3 regions of the Sphingobacterium sp. xlx-130 genome follow, and region 1 is predicted to be linked to each of the others. Evidence: riboswitches for the same ligand, from Rfam matches in the RefSeq annotation. Region 1 holds a riboswitch; each other region holds the start of a gene.
What was found. Region 1 has a riboswitch for S-adenosylmethionine ahead of G7B18_RS05600 (O-acetylhomoserine aminocarboxypropyltransferase/cysteine synthase family protein). Riboswitches for the same ligand answer to the same signal wherever they lie in the genome.
Positions count from the first base shown of each region.

Region 2: linked by a shared signal. The riboswitch ahead of G7B18_RS04865 (5-oxoprolinase) and the one ahead of G7B18_RS05600 (O-acetylhomoserine aminocarboxypropyltransferase/cysteine synthase family protein) in region 1 are both predicted to bind S-adenosylmethionine.
Region 3: linked by a shared signal. The riboswitch ahead of metE (5-methyltetrahydropteroyltriglutamate--homocysteine S-methyltransferase) and the one ahead of G7B18_RS05600 (O-acetylhomoserine aminocarboxypropyltransferase/cysteine synthase family protein) in region 1 are both predicted to bind S-adenosylmethionine.

Region 1 is NZ_WFKN01000003.1:526,514-529,793, reverse strand. It holds gene G7B18_RS05605 (homoserine dehydrogenase) at 1-233, opposite strand, end outside; gene G7B18_RS05600 (O-acetylhomoserine aminocarboxypropyltransferase/cysteine synthase family protein) at 277-1,584, opposite strand; SAM riboswitch class I at 1,828-1,942, opposite strand; gene G7B18_RS05595 (AMP nucleosidase) at 2,069-2,884, opposite strand; gene clpX (ATP-dependent Clp protease ATP-binding subunit ClpX) at 2,943-3,280, opposite strand, start outside.
Region 2 is NZ_WFKN01000003.1:355,529-358,808, reverse strand. It holds gene G7B18_RS04875 (DUF937 domain-containing protein) at 1-412, opposite strand, end outside; gene G7B18_RS04870 (DUF2891 domain-containing protein) at 480-1,598, shown strand; gene G7B18_RS04865 (5-oxoprolinase) at 1,633-1,911, opposite strand; SAM-I-IV-variant riboswitch at 1,979-2,072, opposite strand; gene htpG (molecular chaperone HtpG) at 2,480-3,280, shown strand, end outside.
Region 3 is NZ_WFKN01000005.1:200,312-203,591, forward strand. It holds gene G7B18_RS09675 (sensor histidine kinase) at 1-304, shown strand, start outside; gene G7B18_RS09680 (response regulator transcription factor) at 320-1,006, shown strand; SAM riboswitch class I at 1,091-1,194, shown strand; gene metE (5-methyltetrahydropteroyltriglutamate--homocysteine S-methyltransferase) at 1,267-3,280, shown strand, end outside.

The DNA.
Region 1 (3,280 bases):
AATGCAGCATCGGCATCATCGATCAATTCGACTACGGTATTGATTTCGGGATCATCCAATATAGCGCTAGCATCCGTCGAAAAGAGTTCAGCAGGTAAGCTTCGCTCTTTCTGAGCGTTTTTGATAACGAACTTTTTGATTTCTAAATTGAGATTTTTGGTTTTGATGATGTCGTACAACCCTTGTCCTACAACACCAAACCCAAACATACCAATTGTAAGCTTTTTACTCATTTCCCTTTTTTATACTGTGATTTAAGTTTTACTATTTCTTTTGTTATTTTATCTTGTCAAAGGCTTGCTGTAGATCTGCCTTTATATCGTCAATATGCTCGATTCCTACAGATAAGCGTAGTGATCCAGGGTAAACTCCTGCTGCCTTTTGTGCTTCAGCACTTAATTGTTGGTGCGTTGTCGCAGAAGGGTGTATAATTAATGTCTTCGCATCACCAACATTTGCTAAGTGACTGATCAGTTCTAAAGAGTCTATAAACTCATCTGCTTTCTGTGCACCACCCTTTATGGTGAAGGAGAGAACAGCGCCATATCCATTTTTAAGATACTTTTGAGCCAGTAGGTGATGAGGGTGACTTTTTAGCCCTGGATAGCTCACTTCTTCTACTTGTGGGTGTGCTTCTAGCCATTGCGCTATTTCCTGTGTGTTGTCAACATGACGCTGTACACGCAGGGATAACGTTTCTAATCCTTGCACAAGTAAAAATGAGTTGAAAGGGGATAATGCCGGGCCGAAATCTCTCAGTCCTTCTACACGGGCTCTAATCGCGAATTGGATGTTTCCAAAGGGGCCGTCTACACCGAATACATCGGAGAATACTAGACCATGATATCCTTCAGATGGCTCGGAGAATTGTTTGAATTTTCCATTCCCCCAGTTATAGTTACCTCCATCGATGATCACACCTCCTATACTTGTACCATGTCCACCGATCCATTTTGTTGCTGATTCAACGACTACGTTGGCACCATGTTCAAGTGGTTTGAATAAATATCCACCAGCTCCAAAAGTATTGTCTACAATTAATGGCAAGTCGTATTTGCGTGCTACAGCAGCAATTTTTTCGAAATCAGGAATGTTGTAGCTCGGATTACCAATTGTCTCAACGTATATCGCTTTTGTTTTATCGTCTATTAACTTTTCTATGTTTTCGGCATCGGTATTAGCTGCAAACCTAGCCTCAATGCCCAGTCTTTTGAAGGATACTTTGAATTGGTTATAGGTACCCCCATAAAGATTTGCGCTAGATACGAAGTTCTCTCCACTTTCTAAAATATTTGTTAGTGCAATAAATTGCGCTGCTTGACCTGAGGCTACTGCTACTGCTGCTACACCACCTTCTAATGCTGCGATCCTTTTTTCGAAAACGTCGGTCGTAGGATTCATAATACGGGTGTAAATATTTCCAAACTGCTTCAACGCAAATAGGTTTGCTCCATGTTCTGCATTTTCAAATACAAAAGATGAGGTTTGGTAGATAGGTAACGCGCGGGATCCTGTCGTAGGATCTACTTCTTGTCCTGCATGCACCTGTAATGTTTCGAAATTTAAACTTTTATTATTAGCCATTTTTATTTTTTTTTGCTGTAAGATATTATGTGGAAATGCGAAAGAAATTTGGTTTTTGGTCGTCATTTATAGTGTCAATTGCATATCACCTTATTATTCGGGACTGCAATAGATACTGACGACTAGCGCATTCGGGTAGAGATACAACTGATATTGGTTGTATAAAAGGAGATTTTGCGAGTAGGTTTACTATTCGCAACAATTGCTAATTGTCTTGTGAAATTTAATGTCATCGTCTTTTTTCATTTATATGCTCCAAAGATTTATTTCTTTGGACAGGAATTGGCACCTTTTCAAATCTTTTTTGAAGGTTGCCAGCGGGTCATTGAGCCAGTCTCTCGCCGCTTCTTTATAAACCAAGACCTATACTAGAAAGGTGTTGATTAGATACACTATCTATCGATAGTGCAGAGCAAATATAATACAAACTTTTAAATAACAAAAAAAATAGGACAAGTTTCTGCGAACTGTTGTAGTCAAGCCCTTAAAACTTCAGGTGCTTGACTGTTAGTCCATTGTTTATAAGTTGCTTTAATGCGGCGATACCAATAGTTAAGTGGGTTTCGACAAACTTTGCGGTAACCGATAGATCGCTTTCAATTGTTTTAACGCCTTCTGGAATCATTGGTTGATCCGAAACGAGTAAGAGTGCTCCTGTAGGGATTTTGTTTGCAAAACCCACGCTGAAAATGGTCGCGGTCTCCATATCTACGGCCATGACACGTATAGTCTTTAAGTATTTTTTAAAAGCTTTATCGTGCTCCCATACCCGCCTATTTGTAGTATAAACCGTTCCTGTCCAATAGTCTCTGGCATGATCCCGAATTGTAGTGGATATTGCTTTTTGCAGTGCGAATGCGGGTAGGGAAGGCACTTCTGGTGGAAAATAATCATTTGAAGTTCCTTCTCCCCGAATAGCAGCAATTGGCAGTATTAATTCGCCCACAGCAATTTTCTTTTTTAATCCACCTGTTTTTCCTAGAAATAGGACAGCTTTGGGTTTAATTGACGATAACAGATCCATTACTGTGGCAGCCATAGGGCTTCCCATGCCAAAGTTGATGATGGTTATCCCGTTGGCGGTGCATGCTTGCATGGCCTTGTCTTCGCCGTAAACAGGGGCATCTTCATGCATAGCAGAGAACATCTTAACATATTTAGAGAAATTTGTCAAGAGGATATATTCGCCAAACTCTTCTAAAGGTTTGCCTGTGTAACGGGGCAACCAATTTGAAACAATATCTTCTTTTGATTTGAGTCCAGGTGTTATTGGAGTCTCTACAGATTTAGTTTTTTTCATGTTCCGTGGTTTTTAATTAAAAAATAATCCCCCACCGAATGGGTGAGGGATCGTTGTATTAGGCTACTTTCAATTTCTTGATATCTGATTTAGCAAATTTTTTCTTTGCATAATCGAGCGTTATATGTAGCGTGGTGTCCTCACTTTCTTCTTTGCTTGTCGGTATCTCGAACATCGCATCGAGCATGATTGCCTCACATATACTTCGTAGACCTCTAGCGCCTAGCTTAAAGTCCCAAGCTTTGTCAACGATAAAATTATAAACCTCCTTGTCAAATTTGAGTTCTATTCCCTCGTACTCAAATAACTTGACGTATTGTTTTATCAACGCATTTTTAGGTTCTGTGAGGATACTTAATAAAGTTTCTTTATCAAGCGGATTCAAATGCGTTAATA
Region 2 (3,280 bases), 170 kb from region 1:
GTTCTTGTTTTTGCTTGCCCAGATAGCCCATGACAATAGGAGCCAAGATGGCCAGCACATTGCCGATTTTGTCCGTTGATATCCCTGTCTTAGCGGCAAGGTTGTCCTTTACCATTTCGGTATTATTACCAAACATATGGTTGACAATTTTATTGTCATCATCAGAAGGTTCTTGTCCGAGCAATCCACCCAGTTGGTCCAGTATATCTCCACTATGTTGATCTAATGCTTTATTGATTCCCGCTTCTTTGGAAGGGTCTTTTTTTGCATTATAGTTTAATGCAGCAATCATTAAAGGTACGGCAGCAGCGACGAGCCATTTTGCCTTGCTTTCTTCAATATTCAATAAATTTGCGATTGAAGAAATGGCTTTCGAGCCGATGCCTCCTGTGACTAAGTCTGTTATGTTCATGACTTGATAGTTTAATGTAATTATGATAATTTTAGAACAATCTATTAAAGCTAAATAAAAATACGAAATGAAAATCAAACTATGGATGCCTTTGGCTCTTGTCTGCAGTATTTCTTTTTCGAATTGTAGTAATAATTCTGCAAGGAAGGAACCAATGGATACGAAGGAGGAGGCAGCACACATTAGCCTGACGAAAGAACAGGCTGCTCAAATTTTTTTATTGCCTATCCACTGTCTTGAAGTGGAGTACCCGAATAAGCTAGGACAGGTATTGGGGTCTAGCGACGACTTAAAATCGCCTAAGCAGCTGCGTCCAATATTTTATGGCTGTTTTGACTGGCATTCGTCGGTACATGGCTATTGGTCTATTGTGGAGCTCCTGCAAAAATACCCAGATCTGGATAAGGACGGAAAAATCCGTTCTATTTTGAATCAACATATCACTCCGGAAAATGTAGCCGTGGAATTGGCTTTTTTTAAGGATAAAAACAATACCAGTTTCGAACGTACATATGGATGGGCTTGGTTGTTTAAACTCCAGGAAAGCCTGTCGCAATGGAAAGAGAATACCGACGCGCAGCGATGGAAATCAAATTTACAGCCTTTGGTAGACCTATTGGTCGATAGGTACAAAGAGTACCTGCCTAAATTGGTCTATCCTATCCGTGCCGGACAGCATGATAACTCGGCTTTTGGATTGTCACTGTCATTGGATTATGCCCGTTCGGTAGGGGATAAAGCTTTTGAATCGGTATTGAAAGAGCATGGCACACGGCTTTTTCTAAATGACGTGAATTGTAATCTAGCCTATGAGCCGAGTGGTTATGACTTCTTATCACCTTGTCTAGAGGAAGCATATTTAATGAGTAAGATCCTAGATGAGCAATCGTATAGCGGTTGGCTTAAAAAATTTATGCCTAGTCTATTTGAGCCGGGATTCAGCCTGTCTGCAGCTGTAGTTAAAGATCGTACAGACGGCAAGCTCGTCCACCTGGATGGATTGAACTACAGCCGTGCCGCTTGTCTGTACGGAATTGCCAAGGCTATTCCTCAAGTGTCGCATTTGAATAAAATAGCAAATGAGCACATCGCCTTTTCGTTGCCCAATCTGTCTGCACAAGATGATTATATGGGGTCGCACTGGTTGGGTACTTTTGCGCTGTACGCTATAGCACATGCCCATTAGTCCCCAAGGGTGAAAACACATTGATCCCGATCAATTACGATTTAGAATCGCAACTGATCGGGATCAATGTGTTTTCGACAAGCTTTACCGGTACCGATAGAATACTGGTAAAGCCATCGTTTTTGGTCACGATGTGGGACAAATCAACTCCTTTTTTGGAGAAAGCCGATATGATGGCCGTACGGAATGTCGCTCTTGAAGAACCCCAGCCTTGACTTTTTATAGTTTCATTATTGAGATGGATAAGCTCTTCGGTGGAGTAGTGTGCAAACTTCTCTAATAAGTGTTGATAGAATGATATTGATGTTGCCATACAATTTAAAAATTTATTTGTTAAACCATAAATTGTATCCAGAAATCGGTAGGAAAAATAAGCGTTTTTAAGACGTTTATTTTGGTTGTAAACCCGTATTATTTTACCACCGCGGTGACTACACTCGGTTGGTATTGCTTTTGCAATTCTGAATACGCTACAAATTTAGTAGACTTTTTGATAAAAACAAAGAGAACCTTTCATTTTCTGCTTTTGTTTTTATACCAATGTTTCGTCATAGGATATTAGTAGTTACTTTAGCCGTGTATTCTTCTAACTTTACTGTGGTTTTATAGAGCTATAATAGAGGGTTTGTAGAGGGTTAATAGAGGTAAATCTCTATAAACCCTCTATTTCATCTCAGTTAAATACCTAATTGGACAGAAGGAGATATACCGTTGTCTTAAACCTATATATAAGGAGGTGATAATGTATAATTGAAAGAGATAAGAGTGACAGAATTTTAGTGCTTTTCTTATGTTATTCTGACATTCTGTCTTAAAGTCAACTTTGGAACAGGCCTTGATAAGTTTATTGTGATAATAAAAAGTTAAATAGTAAAATACATATGCAAGAAAAAGGTAGTATCTCGATCCACACCGAGAATATTTTTCCGGTGATCAAAAAGTTTTTATATTCTGATAACGAGATTTTCTTAAGAGAATTGGTGTCTAATGCTGTGGATGCCTCTCAGAAAATTAAACGGTTATCTTCGCTAGGTCAGTTCAATGGTGAAGTAGGTGAGCTAGTTGTTGATGTGAAATTTGATGAAGCAGCTAAAACTATTACGATATCGGACAACGGTATTGGTATGACTGCGGAAGAGATCAAAAAATACATCAACCAGATTGCATTTTCAGGTGCTACTGAGTTCATGGAGAAATTTAAAGAGGCCAACGATGCGAATGAAATCATTGGGCGTTTTGGTTTAGGTTTCTATTCGGCATTTATGGTTGCAGATAAGGTGGAGATTGACTCTTTGTCTTACCAAGATGGCGCTGAACCAGCACACTGGACCTGTGATGGTAGTACTTCATACGAGATTTCGGAAGGTACGCGTACGACACGTGGAACAGACATTATTCTACATATCAATGCGGATTCCGAGGAATTCTTAAATAAGTTTAAGTTGCAGCAGATCCTGGATAAGTATGCCAAGTTCTTGCCTGTTCCTATTCGTTTCGGTACAAAAACTACATCGGAGCCAGATGGTGAAGACGAAGAGGGTAAACCTAAATACAAATCGATTGAAGTTGATAACTTTATTAACAATACAAATCCAGCTTGGACGAAGTCTCCTTCGGAACTGACAGATGAAGATTATCTTTCTTTTTACCGCGAGTTGTATCCGCAGTCAATGGATGAACCT
Region 3 (3,280 bases), on a different contig from region 1:
AAAATATAGCCTAAACGCTCCAGATATACACGTAAAAACATCTAATTCTAAAGGAAACATTGTGATATCAATCTCTGACAAAGGAATGGGTATGAACAAAGAACAACAGGAGAAAATATTTGACCAGTTCTATCGTATACCCACAGGCAATCTACACAACGTAAAAGGGTTTGGTCTAGGGTTGAGCTACGTACATGACATAGTCAAAAGACTTGATGGTAAGATACAAGTAAAGAGCGAAAAGGATAAAGGCACGACCTTTGAGATAACATTACCTCTTAAGACAGGGGAATCCAACAATTGATAAATACAGACTACTATGCAAAAAATATTATTAGCAGAGGACGATCCTAATTTAGGCGAACTCTTAAAAGACTATCTTGAACTTAAAGGCAAATATGAAGTAGTCCTTTCTCAAGACGGAGAGCAGGCATTAGAACAGTTTAAAAAAGATAATTTTGATTTATGTATATTTGATGTGATGATGCCCAAAAAAGATGGCTTCACACTAGGAAAAGAAATCCGAAAAATAAATCAGACAGTTCCTATCATTTTTGCTACTGCAAAAGGAATGATGGAGGACAAAACGCAAGCCTTCGAACTAGGCGGAGATGATTACATCACTAAACCTTTTCGCGTCGAAGAGTTACTATTACGTATAAATGCGCTACTAAAACGCGTCTCCAAAGACAAAGATGAGGATTTAGCTGATAAATTCGAAATTGGTGGGTATTTCTTTGACTATACCAGCCAAGTTATATCCTATAAGGGACAACAACAAAAACTTTCTACCAAAGAGGCTGAATTACTACGTCTCTTGTGTCTAAAGAAAAATGACGTTTTGACAAGAGAAGAAGCTCTTATTAAAATATGGCATGATGATAACTACTTTACAGGACGTAGTATGGATGTTTTCTTAAGTAAATTGAGAAAATACCTAAAAGAAGACCCAAATGTCGAGATAGTCAACGTACATGGTAAAGGTTATAAACTACTCGTAAGCTAATACCAAATACAGAAAGAAAAAAGGAGATTTGTAAGTTCTCCTTTTTTTTCTTTGTAATTTCAATTCTTCTCCATACCTTAGCATCGCTTATAGAGAAAGGCAGAGGGACTAGACCCGATGAAGCCTTAGCAACCTGTCTCTTGACAAGGTGCTAAATTCTATCCGCCAGCTGGCGGAAAAGATAAGCCGAAGTTTCTGATCCAAGAACTCTCTCTTTACAGCATTATTTTTTTATTAAAACAATTTAAAAGGAAAATAGTATGTTAATTACCAACAACTTAGGTTACCCAAGAGTGGGACCTTTCCGCGAATTAAAAAAAGCTAACGAAGCATATTGGGCTAAGAAAATTTCCGCGGAAGAACTATTACAAACAGCTAAGGAAATCCGTGAAGCGAACTGGAAAACACAAAAAGATGCCGGCATCGACCTCATTCCATCCAATGATTTTTCTTTTTACGATCAAGTACTAGACCTTTCTTTAACAGTGGGTGCAATACCGGCCCGTTACACTTCTTTGCTAAGCAAAATCGATAATAACTATAGTTTAGATCTTTACTTTGCTATGGCTCGTGGATTCCAACAGGATGGAATCGATGTAACCGCTTCTGAAATGACAAAATGGTTTGATACAAACTACCACTATATGGTACCTGAGTTCACCAAAAACCAAACATTTAAGCTGAATTCAGAAAAATTCTTAAACGAATACAACGAAGCGAAAGCTGCTGGAATAGAGACTAAGCCTGTTATTATTGGCCCTATCACCTATCTATTGATCGGTAAAGAGAAAGAGGCTGGATTCGAACGTATTGATTTAATTGAGAACCTACTTCCTGTTTACGAGCAAATTTTATCAAAATTAGCCGAAGCTGGAGCTAAGTATATCCAAATTGACGAGCCTTACCTGGCTTTGGACATCGACGCAAAAACAAAAGCATTATACACCTCAGTATTCGCAAGATTAAATGCTGCAGCAGGAAGTGCTAAATTAATCGCAACAACCTACTTTGAAGCGTTAAAAGACAATGAAGATTTAGCCTTAAGTCTTCCGGTACATGCATTACATTTAGACTTAGTACGTGGAGAAAACCAATTAGACACAGTGCTACCTAAAGTTCCTTCCTCTTTGACGTTGTCATTAGGAATTGTCGAGGGACGTAACATCTGGAAAAACGACTACGAAAAATCTTTGACCAAAATCCATCAAGCAGTAAATACGCTTGGTTCAGACAGAGTATGGATAGGCACTTCTTCGTCATTACTACATGTACCATTTGACTTGGACAGCGAGAAAAACGAAGAAACACTTCCGGCAGCAGTTAAAAACTGGCTTGCATTTGCTAAACAAAAATTGGCAGAAGTTAAAGACCTAGCAATATTAGCGAACGGCGAAATTGACGCCACTACAGCACAGCGTTATGAAGCAAATAAAGCTGCGGCCGAAAGCCGTCGTACATCTCCATTAATTCATAAACCTGAAGTAAAAGAACGTGTTAATAACATTACGGATGATGACGCTCGTCGCACATCTTCTTTTGCAGCACGTAAGATAGCTCAACAAGCGAAATTCAACCTACCAGCGTTTGCTACTACCACTATTGGATCATTCCCTCAGACCAAAGATGTTCGTAAATGGCGAGCTGATTTGAAAAAAGGTCTTATAACACAAGCAGAATATGACAAAGCTATTGCCGAAGAAACAGAAAGCACCATCCGTCTTCAAGAGCAATTAGACATTGATGTATTAGTACACGGAGAATTCGAGCGTAATGATATGGTTGAATATTTCGGAGAACAGTTAGCGGGATATGCATTTACACAATACGGATGGGTTCAATCTTATGGTTCTCGTTGTGTTAAGCCACCTGTAATTTACGGAGACGTATATCGTCCAGCTGATATGACAGTACGTTGGTCCTCTTATGCACAATCATTGACAGACCGTCCAGTAAAGGGTATGTTGACAGGACCTGTAACGATCCTTCAATGGTCTTTCGTTCGTAATGACCAACCTCGTGAAACGACGACCTATCAGATTGCTCTCGCGATCTTAGATGAAGTACAGGCATTGGAAAAAGCAGGAATAAAAATTATTCAGATCGATGAACCAGCAATCCGTGAAGGACTTCCTTTACGTAAAGCTGATCAACAAAACTACCTAAACTGGGCTGTTCGATCGTTCCGCGTCTCCTCTTCTAATGTTGAAGATGATACACAGATTCATACGCACATGTGTTATTCAGAATTTAACAATGTAATTAAAGACATAGCCG